2 regions of the Alishewanella sp. WH16-1 genome follow, and region 1 is predicted to be linked to the other one. Evidence: predicted binding sites of a transcription regulator. Region 1 holds the regulator's gene; the other holds the start of a gene.
What was found. The regulator sigma-54, encoded in region 1, starts transcription at its own class of promoters, with help from an activator protein. The targets are predictions, from matches to a motif close to GTTGGCACGNNNNTNGNNT.
Positions count from the first base shown of each region.

Region 2: AAY72_RS05035 (YccF domain-containing protein) is a predicted target of sigma-54. The motif match lies at 1,601-1,619, and genes of this name have one in related genera.

Region 1 covers NZ_LCWL01000077.1:54,763-62,281, forward strand. Annotated here, with positions in the region: gene AAY72_RS07050 (monovalent cation/H+ antiporter subunit D) at 1-175, shown strand, start outside; gene AAY72_RS07055 (Na+/H+ antiporter subunit E) at 172-708, shown strand; gene AAY72_RS07060 (K+/H+ antiporter subunit F) at 702-971, shown strand; gene AAY72_RS07065 (Na+/H+ antiporter subunit G) at 981-1,364, shown strand; gene AAY72_RS07070 (HPr family phosphocarrier protein) at 1,391-1,666, opposite strand; gene rapZ (RNase adapter RapZ) at 1,656-2,513, opposite strand; gene ptsN (PTS IIA-like nitrogen regulatory protein PtsN) at 2,510-2,983, opposite strand; gene hpf (ribosome hibernation promoting factor) at 2,985-3,272, opposite strand; gene AAY72_RS07090 (RNA polymerase factor sigma-54) at 3,298-4,800, opposite strand; gene lptB (LPS export ABC transporter ATP-binding protein) at 4,849-5,571, opposite strand; gene lptA (lipopolysaccharide transport periplasmic protein LptA) at 5,568-6,059, opposite strand; gene lptC (LPS export ABC transporter periplasmic protein LptC) at 6,049-6,603, opposite strand; gene kdsC (3-deoxy-manno-octulosonate-8-phosphatase KdsC) at 6,600-7,154, opposite strand; gene AAY72_RS07115 (KpsF/GutQ family sugar-phosphate isomerase) at 7,156-7,519, opposite strand, start outside.
Region 2 covers NZ_LCWL01000048.1:6,797-14,315, reverse strand. Annotated here, with positions in the region: gene AAY72_RS05045 (efflux RND transporter periplasmic adaptor subunit) at 1-864, opposite strand, end outside; gene AAY72_RS05040 (TetR/AcrR family transcriptional regulator) at 861-1,403, opposite strand; gene AAY72_RS05035 (YccF domain-containing protein) at 1,674-2,090, shown strand; gene AAY72_RS05030 (DUF3429 domain-containing protein) at 2,141-2,554, shown strand; gene AAY72_RS05025 (thiol-disulfide oxidoreductase DCC family protein) at 2,541-2,918, shown strand; gene AAY72_RS05020 (hypothetical protein) at 2,906-3,262, shown strand; gene AAY72_RS05015 (S41 family peptidase) at 3,311-6,559, shown strand; gene AAY72_RS05010 (TetR/AcrR family transcriptional regulator) at 6,684-7,247, shown strand; gene AAY72_RS05005 (DMT family transporter) at 7,258-7,519, opposite strand, start outside.

The DNA of each region.
Region 1 (7,519 bases):
GGCGCCGCTACAAATTATCGCGGTGAGCTTGTTGCTGGTAGCCAGCCCAGCGCTTGTTGTATTTGCCGGGCCGTTGACGGAATTAAGTGTCGCAGCCGCGGTCAGCCTACAGGATGTGCAGCAGGCGATTTCGATTATTCTGCCGCAGGCTGAATTGTCCGGAGGTGCGAAATGAGATTACAACCCCGTTACAGTTGGTTACCGACACCCTACCGTAGTGTGCTACTGTTCTGTGTCTGGCTACTGTTGAACCAGAGCTTAGCGCCGTTTCATCTGGTGGCGGCGTTGATCCTGGCGGTGGTGATCCCCTGGCTTAGTGCCAAATTCCGCGATCCTCAGCCGCTGATAGAGCGTCCGGGGCTGGCGTTACGTTATATTCTGCGGGTATTTCTGGATATTATTACCGCCAATGCGCAGGTCGCGGTATTGATTCTGGGGCCAACCAAAAAGCTAAAGCCAGCTTTTGTGCGGGTGCCCCTGGATCTGCAGCATGAGTTACCCATTACCATTCTGGCCAGTACAGTGTCGATGACACCGGGTACGGTTAGCGCTGATATTTATCCTACCAAAGAAATGTTAGCCGAAGGCGACGAAGTTAAACAACGCTGGCTGCTGATTCACGTATTGAATCTGGACGACGAAGCCGCCCTGATCGCCGAAATTAAGTCGCGCTACGAAGCGCCGCTGAAGGAGATCTTTCAATGTTAGAAAACGTTATTTTTCTGGTGTTCGGCATGATCAGCACCGCCTTATTGCTTAATCTATGGCGGTTGATCAAGGGCCCGAGTTTGCCGGACCGGATCCTGGCCCTGGATACCATGTATATCAATAGTATCGCCCTGATTATTCTGTATGGCTTATTAATGGGTTCGCCACTGTATTTTGAAGCGGCGCTGTTAATTGCGATGCTCGGTTTCGTTAGTACGGTTGCTGTCTGCAAGTTCTTACTGCGCGGCGACATCATCGAATAAGGAGAGGGTATGCAAAACTGGATGGAATGGGCCGTAGCCTTCTTTTTATTATTAGGCGGCGCCTTTGTATTGATTGGCTCTATCGGCTTAACCCGGATGCCAGACTTTTTTACCCGTTTGCACGGTCCGACCAAAGCGACCACGCTGGGTATGGGCGGTATCTTGCTGGGTTCGATGTTTTATTTTAGTACCTCGCCGGGCACTATTAGTGTGCATGAGCTGCTGATCACGATTTTTCTGCTGATTACCGCGCCGATTAGCGCTCATATGTTGATAAAAACGGCATTGCATCACAAAATCAAGGCAATCCCGAAAACGACAGGTGAGCAGGAATTAAAGCGTGGCCAGCAACAAAACAGCAGCCGCTCGCATTTGAAGTCGAATTTGCCCTAAGGTAGATGACGCAGTAGTGGCAGCGGCTACTCGCCAAAGCCGCTGTTAATCAGCTCTGTTACCGCCTTTAAGGCTGCTGCTGCGTCTTCCCCCTCGGTGGTGACCGTCAGGGTTTTGCCCTTACTGCTTGCCAGCATCAGCAACGCCAGCACACTGCCGGCGTCTGCCGTTTTACCGTCATCCTGCACCAATTCGACTTTCGCCTGATAGCGCTGACAGAGCTGCACCAGCTTAGTCGCAGCCCGCGCATGCAGGCCGAGTTGATTGATAATAGTAACCTGTGTGCTGAGTTTAGCGGCCATGGTGACGTGTTAACTCCCGATGGCGAATTTGCACGTCCTCGCGCTGGCTGCGGTAACTTTCTGCCAGAGATTCTGCGATATAAACCGAACGATGCTGGCCACCGGTGCAGCCAATGGCAATGGTCAGATAACTGCGATTGTTGCGCTCGAGATGTGGTAACCAGCTACTGATAAAGCTATTAATTTGCCAGATGTATTTACCAACTATTGGTTCTGAAGCCAGATAATCTTTTACCGGTTGATCCAGGCCGGTAAGCGGCTTTAGCGCCGGTTCCCAATGCGGATTGGGTAAGAAACGGGCATCAAAGACATAATCGGCCTCTTTCGGAATACCGTATTTAAAACCAAAGGATTCAAACAACATCACCAGCCGGCCGGTTTTCTGGCCGAGGATCCGTTCGCGTAATAATTCCGCTAACTGATGAATATTGAGTTCGGTGGTATCAATATACAGATCGGCGCGGCTGGAGATGGGATCCAGCAATTGCTGTTCCCGCGAAATCGCTTCGTCCAGCGACATGGCTTGATGGGAAAGTGGGTGTAGACGCCGGGTTTCACTAAAACGCTTAATCAGCGTGGTGTGGTCAGCATCCAGGTATAGAATAGTCAGTTCGAGTTTACGCGGTAAATAGGACAGAATTTCTGCCAGTTCTTCCGGCTCGGTCGGTAAATTGCGCACATCGATGCTAACTGCAACCCGCTCATACTGATCCATTACCGCATTAGCCAGGGTGGGCAGCAAATTCACCGGAATATTATCTACGCAGTAGTAGCCCAGATCTTCCATCACCCGTAATGCGACGGATTTACCTGAGCCTGAGCGGCCGCTGACTACCAGTAATTTCATTTGTCACCTGCCAGCTGACTGGATTCCACCAATAACTGGTACAGTTGCTGATCTGAGCCGGCGTGCCGGATTTTCTTGGTTAGCTCTTTCTGGCTAAGCAGTTTGGCAATGCCCGATAGCGTGGTTAAATGTGCCTGACACTGATCTTTCGGGATCAGGATAGCGCAGAAAATATCAACACCCTGGTTATCAATGGCATCGAAGGGGATAGGATCCTGACTGACAACAAACACCAGAATGGGCGAAGTCACACACTCCAGTTTACCATGCGGGATCGCAATACCGCCGCCAATACCGGTTGAGCCCAGCTTTTCGCGGGTCATCAGCGCTTCCAGAATGCTGTATTCAGACATTTCGGGTATTTGCTGGTGGGCCAGTTCGGCGATATATTCGAGGATTCGTTTTTTACTGTTAAAAAGAACTGCACTTTTCGTGCAGTTCTCCGCTAACATAGCGCTTAAATTAATCATCTTAGTGTCGTGACAACTTTTCTTTATGTTTGATCACTTGCCTGTCCAGCTTATCAATTAACTGGTCAATGGCGGCGTACATATTTTCGTCTTCAGAGACGGCAAAAACTTCACCACCATTCAGATGGATTTTGGCTTCAGCAATTTGTTTTAGCTTTTCGACATTCAGGACTACGTGCACATTATTGATGTTTTCAAAATGGCGCTCCAGTTTAGCAAATTTACTGTCTACATATTCTCTCAGAGAGTCGGTAATTTCTACGTGACGGCCAGTTAGGTTGATTTGCATAGACTCTTCCTTCTTGTTAAGACACTTACAGCAGGGTCTTTCGTTGATTGGATGGCGGGATAAACAGGGATTCGCGGTACTTGGCGATGGTACGCCGCGCAACGTTAATACCCTGATCAGACAAAATTTCTGCCATCCTGCTATCACTTAATGGCTTAGCGGGATTTTCCGCAGCCACCAGTTTTTTGATAAAAGCGCGAATTGCTGTGGAGGAGCATTCACCACCACTCTCTGTACTAACATGACTGGAGAAAAAGAACTTAAGTTCAAAAATTCCGCGCGGTGTATGCATATACTTTTGGGTTGTCACCCTGGAAATCGTTGATTCATGCATACTGACCATCTCGGCCACATCATTCAGTACCATTGGCTTCATGGCTTCTTCGCCGTGTTCAAAAAAAGCCTGTTGCTGCTGCACTATACAGCTGGCCACTTTTAACAGGGTTTCGTTGCGGCTTTCTAAACTTTTTAGAAACCATTTCGCTTCCTGCAGATGTGAGCGGATAAACTGGCTATCCGCACTGTTACGTGCCGTTCTGGATAAGGCCGCATATTGCTGATTAATCCTAACCTTAGGCATAGCGTCCGGGTTCAATTCTACCTGCCAGCGACCTTTGACTTTACTCACTACAACATCAGGAATAATGTACTGCTGCTCTTGCCTGATCACATCCGCACCCGGTCTTGGGTTTAAGCTGTGGATCAAACGCATCACTTCCTTCAGTTCTTCTTCTTTGAGTTTAGTCACCCGCATCAGAGAACGAAAGTCCCGGTTAGCTAAAAAGTCGGTATATTCGCTGATTATTTGTTTTGCATCATTTAAGTAGGGCGTCGCAGGATCAAACTGCCGCAACTGCACTAACAAACACTCTTGCACTGAGCGTGCGGCGACACCAACCGGGTCGAATAGCTGGATCCGCTTTAATACGGCCTCGACTTCATCGGCTTCCACATCGGGCAACTGCAAAGACTCGAGAATGTCTTCGCAGCTGATAGTGAGCAAACCCGTTTCATCCACCGCTTCAATAATAATTTCGGCGATAGCGCGGTCAGTTGCAGAAAAGGGGGTCAGTTCCATTTGCCAGCGTAAGTAGTCTTGTAAGGTCTCGGTGGTTTCTCCCTGATAAACCATATCGTCATCGGGTAGGGCTCCACTGGTTACCGGCGCAGCGCTGACTAAATCATCCCAATTGTTATCAAGCGGCAGATCGTCCTGAATGTTCTGTTCGGTCATTGCCTCGCTGCTGTCGCGCTCTGAATGGTCGGTATAATCAGTGAAGTCGTCGTTATCATCGCTGGCACTGTCTGTCGCCGGCGTATCGCGGTTCAGGTTTGCCAGACTCAGATCCGTATCTGAATGTTCAGTGCTATAGTCGTCATCGCCTTCCAGCAAAGGGTTAGCGTCCAGAGCTTCCTGAACTTCCTGCTGTAGTTCTATAGTTGATAGCTGTAGTAAACGGATCGCCTGCTGCAGCTGGGGTGTCATAGTCAGCTGTTGGCCTAGGCGCAGTTGTAAAGACGGCTTCATGTAAGTCTGATTCTCTCCTGAATATATGACTGTTGTCCGACGCCCTTACTATAGCCTGAATTGCTCACCAAGGTATACATCGCGGACCTGTTGATTCGCCAGCACGTCTTGCGGCGAGCCAGCCGCAATTAACTCGCCATGACTGACAATGTAGGCAATTTCGCAGACATCAAGGGTTTCCCTGACGTTATGATCGGTGATCAAGACACCGATCCCGCGCTGACACAGATGCTGGATAATCTTTTTGATATCTAACACGGAAATCGGGTCAACACCGGCAAAGGGCTCATCCAGCAGAATAAAAGCCGGGTTGGCGGCCAGGGCGCGGGCAATCTCAACCCGGCGCCGCTCACCACCCGATAAGGCCATCCCTAAGCTGTGCTTGATATGGCCAATATGAAACTCTTCCAGCAGTTCGTCGGCAATGTCTTCACGTTGTTGGCTGCTCAGGTCTTTGCGGGTTTGCAGTATCGCTAACAGGTTGTCATAGACCGTTAGCTTGCGAAAAATCGAGCTCTCCTGCGGTAAATAACCGATACCGGCTCTGGCGCGCTGATGAATAGGGGCGAAGGTAATGTCCTGATCATTGAGGGTGATTTGCCCTTTATCGGACGGGACTAGGCCGACAATCATATAAAAGGTGGTGGTTTTACCTGCGCCATTCGGACCGAGTAAGCCAACGATCTGGCCGGCATTCACTTCCAGACTGACATCTTTTACTACCTGGCGGCCTTTATAACTTTTCGCCAGATGCGCTACCACTAACTTCATGGATTTTCCTTGGTTTCCGGCGTAAAAATGGTCGTGACGCGGCGGTTTTGCTCGCTGCCGGCCGTTAGTTCCTGGCGCTCCAGGTTGTAACGGATAATATCGCCCCGCACCAAGGAGCCGCTTTGGGTTAACTCGGCGTCGGTCGTTAAGGTGAGGGTACGACTGGCAATGTCATAGCGAATTTCATTCGCCTGAGCAGTGACGGGACGTTCGCCGTCTAGCAGTTGTGAATAGGTTACAGGGGTGCCGCTGAAAATAAAGATTTCCTGGCCTTTACCGGCACTGGCATTAATTTCCAGACGATCCGCCTTAATGAGCAAACTGCCTTGCTTGACTTCGACATTATCAACATAAACCGCCGTATTATCGCGAATAGAAGCCTGGGTATTGTCGGCGTTAATCGAAATCGGCAACTGATGATCAGGTTTAGCCGCCAGGGTGCTGGCGCTAAACAGTATCAATAGCGCGGCGAACAGGTTAGTTTTCATTTAAATATACCGTTTCAAGATGCTTTTGTAGCTGGATGTGCTGTGCTGACAGATCAGCTAACATACCGACGCCGTTCATATAAAAACCAGGGCCAACAATACGCACTGGTTCATGGGTTTGTAAGGTTTTTTCCGGCAACAATAGTTGCAGCGAGGCGGTTTCTACCCGTTCGATAAAGCCGTCTGGTAACAGATTACGTAACAATACCTGTTGCTCCAGTATAATTTTATCCTGTGGAAACCAGATGCCATCTTTGCTGCTGATTTCCCAGGCAGCACGATGTTCGGCATTAAACAGGGTGTAACGCGGCTGTTCAAACTGGGTGAAGCCTAACTGCTCGAAATGTTCGAGCCGGCGCGCCTGTAAGTGATCGGCAATATAGCCCTCCTTGTCATAAATACGCAAGGTCAGGTTTTCAGCAATATAATCGGGAATAAATTCACGATCGGGTTGCCGGTCGAGATTGTCCTGGTGCGGAGCAAACCAAAGGTAGGCTGCCAACAGCACGAGTAAACTCACTGCCAACACTAAAAATTTTCTCATGTACTGCTACCGTCAAATTGCAGAAAACGTTGTTGGGCAATTAGCAACAAATCACAGAGTTCGCGCACTGCACCAAAGCCACCGGGTAAGCTGGTTTTCATATCAGCATGACGTTGCAAATAAGGATGAGCATCCCTTACCGCGACAGCCAGGCCGCAATGTTGCATCACTTCCCAATCCGCCAGATCATCACCTATATAGGCAACGGCCGCCGGGCTTAGTTGCAGCAGCTGTAATAATTCCTGAAAAGCTGCCGTTTTATTCTCCTGCCCCTGATAGATATAGGGTACGGTGAGTGCCCGCATGCGCTGTTCAACAATGGCCGAGCGGCGGCCGGTAATTACCGCCACCTCAACGCCTGCCTGACGTAAGGCTTTGATACCATAGCCATCCCGGGTATGAAAGGCTTTCAGTTCCTCACCGGCATTACCAAGGTAAATCCGGCCATCGGAAAATACGCCATCGACATCACAAATTAACAAGCGGATTTGACTGGCTTTGCTAAAAAGCTCAGCGCTAAGTGGCTGGTATAATTGCTGATACAAATCCATGTCAGAGAACTCCCGCTTTTAGCAGGTCATGCATATTCATCGCGCCGATGGGTTTACGGGTGGCGTCAACAATCACCAAGCCATTGATTTTTTTCTGTTGCATAATATTCAGCGCTTCGGCTGCCAGCATATCGGCTTTGGCGGTAATGCAGTTGACTGTCATCACTTGCTCAATTAGCGTGGTATGAATATCCAGCCGTTGATCCAAAATGCGGCGTAAATCGCCATCGGTAAAGATGCCAGCCAGACTGCCATCGTTATTAACAATGGTCGTCATCCCCAAGCCTTTTTTAGAGATTTCCAGCAGCGCGTCCTTGATAGTGGCCCGGCGGGTGACAATAGGCACCAAGTCTCCCTGATGCATC
Region 2 (7,519 bases), on a different contig from region 1:
CGGTGTCGCGGTATCCAGTGCCGAGACCGGAATAAGGACGGTGCTGTTAGTGGCAACTTTTTCGGTCACCACATTCACCGTCATACCAGGCAATAAATTAACATCCGGCAAACGTGGCATCGCAAACGAGACCTGATAAGTCTGAGTTAAGGGATCAACTTCAGTGGCATGTTCACGGTAAGCCAGAGGATAGCGTTCGCTGGCGGCTTCTGATAACCGCACTGAAACCAGATAGTCACTGGTATCCCTGACCTGGCGCATAATCTGTTCCGGCACGTTAATATGTACACGCAATTCGGTAATATTTTGCACTCGTAACAATGGCGTACCGGCAGCAACAGTGGCAAAACGCTCGACCAGCCTGCGGGTAACCAGCGCATCAAAGGGCGCTTTAAGTTGAGTGTAGTCCAGATTACGGCGGGCATTTTCCAGCGCCACCCGGGCAATTTCGTAGTTGGTCTGCAACTGATCAAAGGCTGATGGCGTTAAAATACCTTGCTCACGCAAGGGTTTGCCACGCTCCAGATCACGACTGGCCTGCGCCAACTGCACTTCAGCCTGCTCGACGGCCAATTGATAGTCTGCCGGGTCCAATGCGGCCAGTAATTCTCCGGCAGGCACGACTTGTCCTTGCTGCACCGGTAATTCGGTTACCCGGCCACCGACCTGAAACGCCAGATCCACTGTACTGACCGCATCAATACGCCCGACAAAATGCCGGCTATTGGCTTGCTCTTCGCCATTAATGGTATAGAGCTTTACTGTCGGTACTATCACAGTGGCAGGCGGCGTCGCGTCTGAGCAGGCAGTTAAACCAATAACGATACTCAAAACCCAGCAGGGTGATTTAAATGCCATCTTCATACTTGTAGCTCCCGTGCCTGTTGCACTAATTGTTGTTCCAGCGCGCTGCGCTCTGCCGCGGTAAAAGGGGATAAATTAAGTAAATCGTGATAAATCAGTGCTTCACTGGCCAGTAACAGTAAGGTTGCCTGCAGCGCATTGCCATGTTCAGCCTGAATTTGCTGCAGCACATCCTTATTGTGTTGCTGCACCGGCTGTAACAAGGCGGGCTGCTCTGCGGCCGCGGCCAGAATCGCCATCGCGGTATTGCCGGCAATCTGCCGGGTAAAGTGAGCGCGGGTTTGTAATACCGCCGCCAACGCCGAGCTTTCTGTGCGCTCCTGCAAGCTACGCTGGCACTCAGCTTCCTCTATCAACTGTTGCACCATGGCACTAATTAACGCCTCTTTACTGGGGAAGTGATAAATCAAACCACCTTTACTGACACCAGCGGCTTTGGCAACCGCATCCAGCGTCACTTTACCGGCGCCTTTTTCAGCGGCAACACTGAGTGCGGCCTGAATGATTTGACTGTTAGTAAGTTGAGATTTTTTATTCAAGGATAAGCTCCCGTGCCGAGGCCGGTTTGAGGCCACTGTAGCCACAGCAAAAAACCGACCAGTTGGTACAGTAAATTATTATAGATCAGCCGTAGTAAACCGCAACACTGGGATCGAAAAATGACTATATTATGGTGAACCTGACTAATGCTTCGCCGACATAAAATTTATTTCTGTTAAATAACAAACATTTAAAATATGGCATAGAATTGGCATCAGCATAACAGCAAATTCCATAGTGACTTTCGCAACAGCAAAAAGGAAAAACAAATGAGCGTGTTACGATTAATTTTTAACTTCTTCTGGTTTATTTTGGGTGGCTTTGTGATGGGGTTGGCCTGGTGGCTAATTGGTCTGCTTTGTTTTATCAGTATTATCGGCATCCCCTTTGGCCGCGCTTGCTTTGTGATGGGTGAACTGGCGTTCTGGCCCTTTGGTCAGGATGTGATCAACCGGCGTTATCTGAATAAAGTCGACGACATTGGCACCGGTGCCTTTGGCACCCTGGGTAATATTATCTGGTTTGTATTTTTCGGGATCTGGCTGGCGATCGGGCACTTATTTCATGCCATTGTCTGCTTTGTCACTATTATTGGTATCCCGTTTGGTTTACAGCATCTGAAACTGGCCGGTTTGGCGGTGGCCCCGATTGGTAAAACCGTGATTAATAAGCAGCGTATGGTCTGATCCCTGCCGCTATCCGGGGCGTAAAAGCGACATCACAGGATTTATATTTAATGTCGATGATTACGCCTCTGGGTTATGCGGGATTACTCCCTTTTATACTATTACCACTCTGCAGCCTGCTCTGGCCGTTAATGGCGCCGGCACAGGCGATGTTGTTATTCCAATTCTACAGCTGTCTGATTTTAGGTTTTATGGCCGGCGTGCTCTGGCCTGTGCTGTATCAATCGCCGGAGCCGGCAAGCCGTGCTTTGTGGGCGGTGAGTTTTCCGGTGTTGGCCATTCTGGCATTAGCGCTGTTACCAGCCTATAGCGTGCTGATTTTGGCAGCACTCTTTGCTGGTTTACGTTGCTATGAAATAATCAGCGGCGTCAATCTGCGCTATACAGCACCTTACCGTAGTCTGCGTAATCAGCTGACGACTGTGGTGGTGCTGTGTCATCTGGGGTTTTATGTCGCTTACTAATTACAACTCTACTGCGTTGAATAAAAAACTGTTTTTTGATGGCAGCTGCAGGCTTTGCCGGCATGAAATTAACTGGCTGGGGCCGAAACTGCGCGGCAAAATCGAACTGGTTGATATCAGTAAGCCTGATTTTACCGGTTTTGCCGGCGTCAGTCGTAGCCAGATGATGGCCGAAATTCACCTCTGGGATGGCGAACGTTATCTCACCGCCCTACCCGCTACGCTCTATTACTGGCGCACCGCCGGCCTGCGCTTTTTACCCTGGCTGTTAAGCCTGCCACTGGTTAATACCCTGGCCAACAAGGCTTACCAGTTTTGGGCCGCTCGTCGCCAACGTTGTGTCAACGGCCAATGCGATCTTTAAACGGTCGCCGTTCCCGTCGCCCGCCCAGCCGGGCGCAACAGCACAATGACCAACAACTGCTTGCTCTGCATCAGCTTATCGCCGAAAAACTGCTGGCTCAACCAGACCTGGCCCTACCTTTATTGGAAAAGTTGGAACTGCGCTACCAAAGTGGTCTGATTAAACACTGGGGCTATATTCGCTGGTACAGCATGCTGACCCAGCTCGACCAACCGGAGCTGTTTCGCCGTGCCCTGCTGGAAGATAGCGAAAGTATGCGCCGGTTACGCCGCAAAACGCTGCTAACCGGCATTCTGACCGAAGATGAGCGGCAACAGGTGTTAAGCAGCGAGATTTCTGGCTAAGATAAAGCGATTAAGATAACAACTAAACCAAAAACGAAGGAATTGCTTATGCACGCTCGATCTTATCTGGCGCTGTGCTGCACGCTTGCCCTGTGCGGTACCGCTATGGCCAGTGAAGGCAGCCGGCTGTTACGTCAACCTGATATCTCCGCCAATCAGTTGGTGTTTGTGTACGGTGGTGATCTTTGGATTGCCAACCGCGATGGCTCAGCACCGCGACAACTGACCAGCCATCCGGCAGCTGAGTTTGCGCCAAAATTTTCACCCGACGGTAACTGGATCGCTTTTTCAGCAGCCTATGATAATAACACCGACGTTTACGTGATGCCTGCTACGGGTGGCGCCGCGAAGCGCCTGACCTGGCACCCCGGTGCCGATACCGTCAACGGCTGGAGCCCTGATGGCAGCAAGGTGTTGTTTGCTTCAAACCGTGAGGTAGCCAATAGTCGCAGTAATCAGCTATATCAGGTCGCAGTAAGCGGCGGTTATGAACAAAAACTGATGCCAGCCGTGGCCTTTGAAGGTGAGTTATCTGCCGATGGTAAGAAACTGGCTTACCGGCCAAATAATCTGGCCTATAGCGGCAGCAGTGGCTGGCGGCTGCATCGTGGTGGCAGTACGCCACCGATCTGGATCCTCGATCTGGAACAACAACAGCTGGAAAAAATACCACAACCCAATGCCAACAACCTCAATCCGTTTTGGTTAAATAATGAGGTGTATTTTTTATCGGACCGTGATAATCAGGCGGTTAATCTGTTCCGCTATCGCAACCAGCAGGTAGAGCAGTTAACCACACTGCGTGATTGGGATATCCGCTCGGCAGCCGGTTTTGATAATCAGGTGGTATATGAGGCTGGGGGATATTTATACCAGCTGGATCTGACCAGCGGCCAGAGTCAGCAATTGGTGGTGCAACTTAATACCCAATCGGAACAACGGCGGCCGCAGTGGAAAGATGCCAGCAAAACCCTGACCTCAGCCCGTTTATCTGCCACCGGCCAGCGAATTCTGGTTAGTGCCCGCGGTGATATCTTTACCGTACCGGCCAAAGAGGGTTCGACACGTAATCTGACGCAAAGTGCGGGCGTGCGGGAATTTGATGCCCACTGGAGCCCGGACGGCAGCAAAGTGGCCTATATTTCTGATCAGGGTAACCAGCATCAGCTGGTGATCAGCAATCAGGATGGCAGCAGCCAGGCAACCACTATTGCTCTTGGGAGCAGCGGTTACTACAACCTGCTGAGCTGGTCACCGGATGCCAATGTGCTGATATATCAGGACAGCAACCTGAATTTGTATGCTTATGATTTAAAGCGCAAACGCGAAGCCAAACTGGATACGTCATTACGCCGGCAGAATTTTAGCGTCAGTTTTTCACCGGATAGCCGCTATCTGGCCTATACCACAGTGGGCGAAAATTACTTTAGCCAAATCAAGATCTATGACTTTACGCTGCAACGCAGTCAACAGTTAACCGATGGCTTAAGCCATGCCACCAGCCCGGTGTTTAGCCAGGATTATCTGTATTTTGCTGCGTCTGTAAATACGGGGCCGGCGCAGGTAGGTTTGGATCTGTCTACCCGGGAACGGCCGGTGCGCTCAGCGCTTTATGCTGCAGTGCTTGCCGCTAACGGCAAGTCGCCGTTGTTGCCTCGCAGCGACGAAGAAAGCCCGAAAAAAGCTGCCGCCAAAACCGATACCGATGACAAAGCCGCTGTGGTTAAACCGGTACAGTTGGATTTTAACGGCATTCAGGATCGTATTGTTGGCTTGCCAGTGGCCGAGCGCAATTATAGACGACTGGAAGTTGCCAGTGACGGTGCCCTGTTCTATCTGGAGCTGCCACAAAGCGGTGCCAGTAACGAGCCACCAGGCAGCGATAACCGCAATAGCGCCAGCTTGTATCGCTTTGATTTTACAGAGCGCAAAGCAGCGTTAGTTCAGCAAGGGCTGAATGACTACGAGCTGAGCAGTGATGGCAAAAAATTGTTACTGGTCAGTTTACCGAACCGGCTGCAACTGGCTGATGCGGTCGCCAAGCCTGAACCTAAAGCCCTGGATCTGAGTCAGGTGCGTAGCTTTATCGATCCGGCTGTGGAATGGCAGCAAATCTTTGATGATGCCTGGCGGATGCAGCGCGATTACTTCTACGATCCGGCACTGCATGGTATTAACTGGCAAGGTATTTACGATAAGTACCAGCCGATGCTGGCGCATGTGCAGCGCCGTGAAGATCTGAACGACGTGCTGGTCGAGATGATTGCCGAGCTACAGGTTGGCCATAACCGGATTGGTGGCGGCGATATCTACCAGGCTGCCAGCACCGGCGTAGGCTTACTGGGTGCCGATTTTGCAATTGATAATAATCGCTACCGAATCCAAACTGTATATCAGGGCGATCGCTGGAGCCCCTTCCTGCGCGCGCCGCTGGCGACGCCTGGCGCCAGTGCCAAGGCCGGTGATTACCTGCTGGCCATTAACGGTGTCGAGCTCACTGCTGCGCAAAATATCTATCAGTTGTTAGATAATACGGCCGGCAAGCAAGTTCGCCTGACACTGGCCGACGATGTGCGTGGCCGTAACAAACGCGATATTACTGTAGAGCCAGTTACCGATGAAAGTCAGCTACGGCTCTGGCATTGGGTAGAAAACAATCGTAAACGGGTTGAAGAAAAGACCCAGGGCCAGGTTGCCTATGTTTACCTGCCAAATACGGCCGATGGCGGTTTCTACTTCTTTAACCGGATGTTCTTTGCGCAAACCGAAAAGCCGGCGCTGATTATCGATGAGCGTAAAAATGGCGGCGGTCAGGCGGCGAACTATATCACCGAAATTCTGGCCCGCCCCTTCCTGGCTGGCTGGAAAGATCGGGCCGGCGCCGGCTTTACTACGCCGGGAGCGGGTATCTATGGCCCGAAAACCATGTTAATTGACCAGGATGCCGGCTCAGGCGGCGACTTCCTGCCCTGGGCTTTTAAACGGTTGGGCCTGGGCAAAACCATAGGTACCCGTACCTGGGGTGGTCTGATTGGTATTTCGGCTAATCCAGCGATGATCGATGGCGGCTTCCATGTGGTGCCCTATTTCCGCTTCTATACGCCGGATGGCGAATGGCGGGTGGAAAACGAAGGGGTGGCGCCGGACATCGAGGTAGAGCTGGATCCGATAGCCGTTAACCGCGGCATCGATGTGCAGCTGGAGCGTGCAATTGAACACACGCTGCAACAGCTAAAAGCCAACCCACCGCAGGACCACCGGCAGGCGCCAGCCATGCCAACCAAGTTGGGGTTGTAAGCATTAGTGCTGCATACAAACGCAGCACGCTCTAATCAAACGCCGGCACAGATTTCACGCTGTTGCCGGCGTTTTTTCGCCCGCTGCCACTATACTTAACTCAGTATTGCAGTCGGAGCCAAAGATGCCAATGGAAGTTCCCTCTAAAGCACAGATCCTCGACACCGCCTTACAGCTGGCTGCCACCAGCAGTTGGGAGCAATTGCGGCTCTGCGATATCGCTTCAGCCCTTAACTGTCCGCTCAGTGCGCTTTATCAACAGATCAGCACCAAAGATCAGCTGGCCGATGCCTGGTTTGACCGTGCCGATCAACAGATGCTAAGCCACAGCTATCAGGGGCGGTCAGCAAGCGAGCGCTTATATTTGGCCATTAGCAGCTGGCTTAATGCTCTGGCCCCTTATCAACAACAAACCGGGCAAATGTTGCTGTATAAGCTGGAACCGGGTCATGTTCATCTGCAGGCAGCGGCGCTGCTTAGGATCAGCGCGACGGTGCAGTGGCTGCGCGAAGCGGCAGCACTAAGTGCCAGTGGCCTGGCGCGAATTGGTCAGGAACTGGCACTCAGCGCGCTTTTTGTCGGGGTTTTTGTGCATTGGTTAAATGACCGTTCAGACGGGCAACAGCAAACACTGCAGCTGCTGCAACGAAAACTGAGTGCCGGCGATAAGCTGGGCTTGTGGCGCTGATGTTGGTAAGCTAATGACCGCGCCTTTGCTGCCACAGCAGATACAAACCACAGAGCATAATAACAGTGGCACCGAGCAAAACACTGCGCCCCGGATACAGTTGCCATAACGCAATATCAAAGCCTATGCCCCACAGCAGCGCCGTATACTCAAAGGGCGCGACTATTGCCGCCGGCGCAATGCGAAAGGCTTCGGTAATCGTAATTTGCCCCAGAAAGCCACAGACACCAATCAGCAGATAGACCGGCCATAGCTGCGCTTGTAACGGCTGC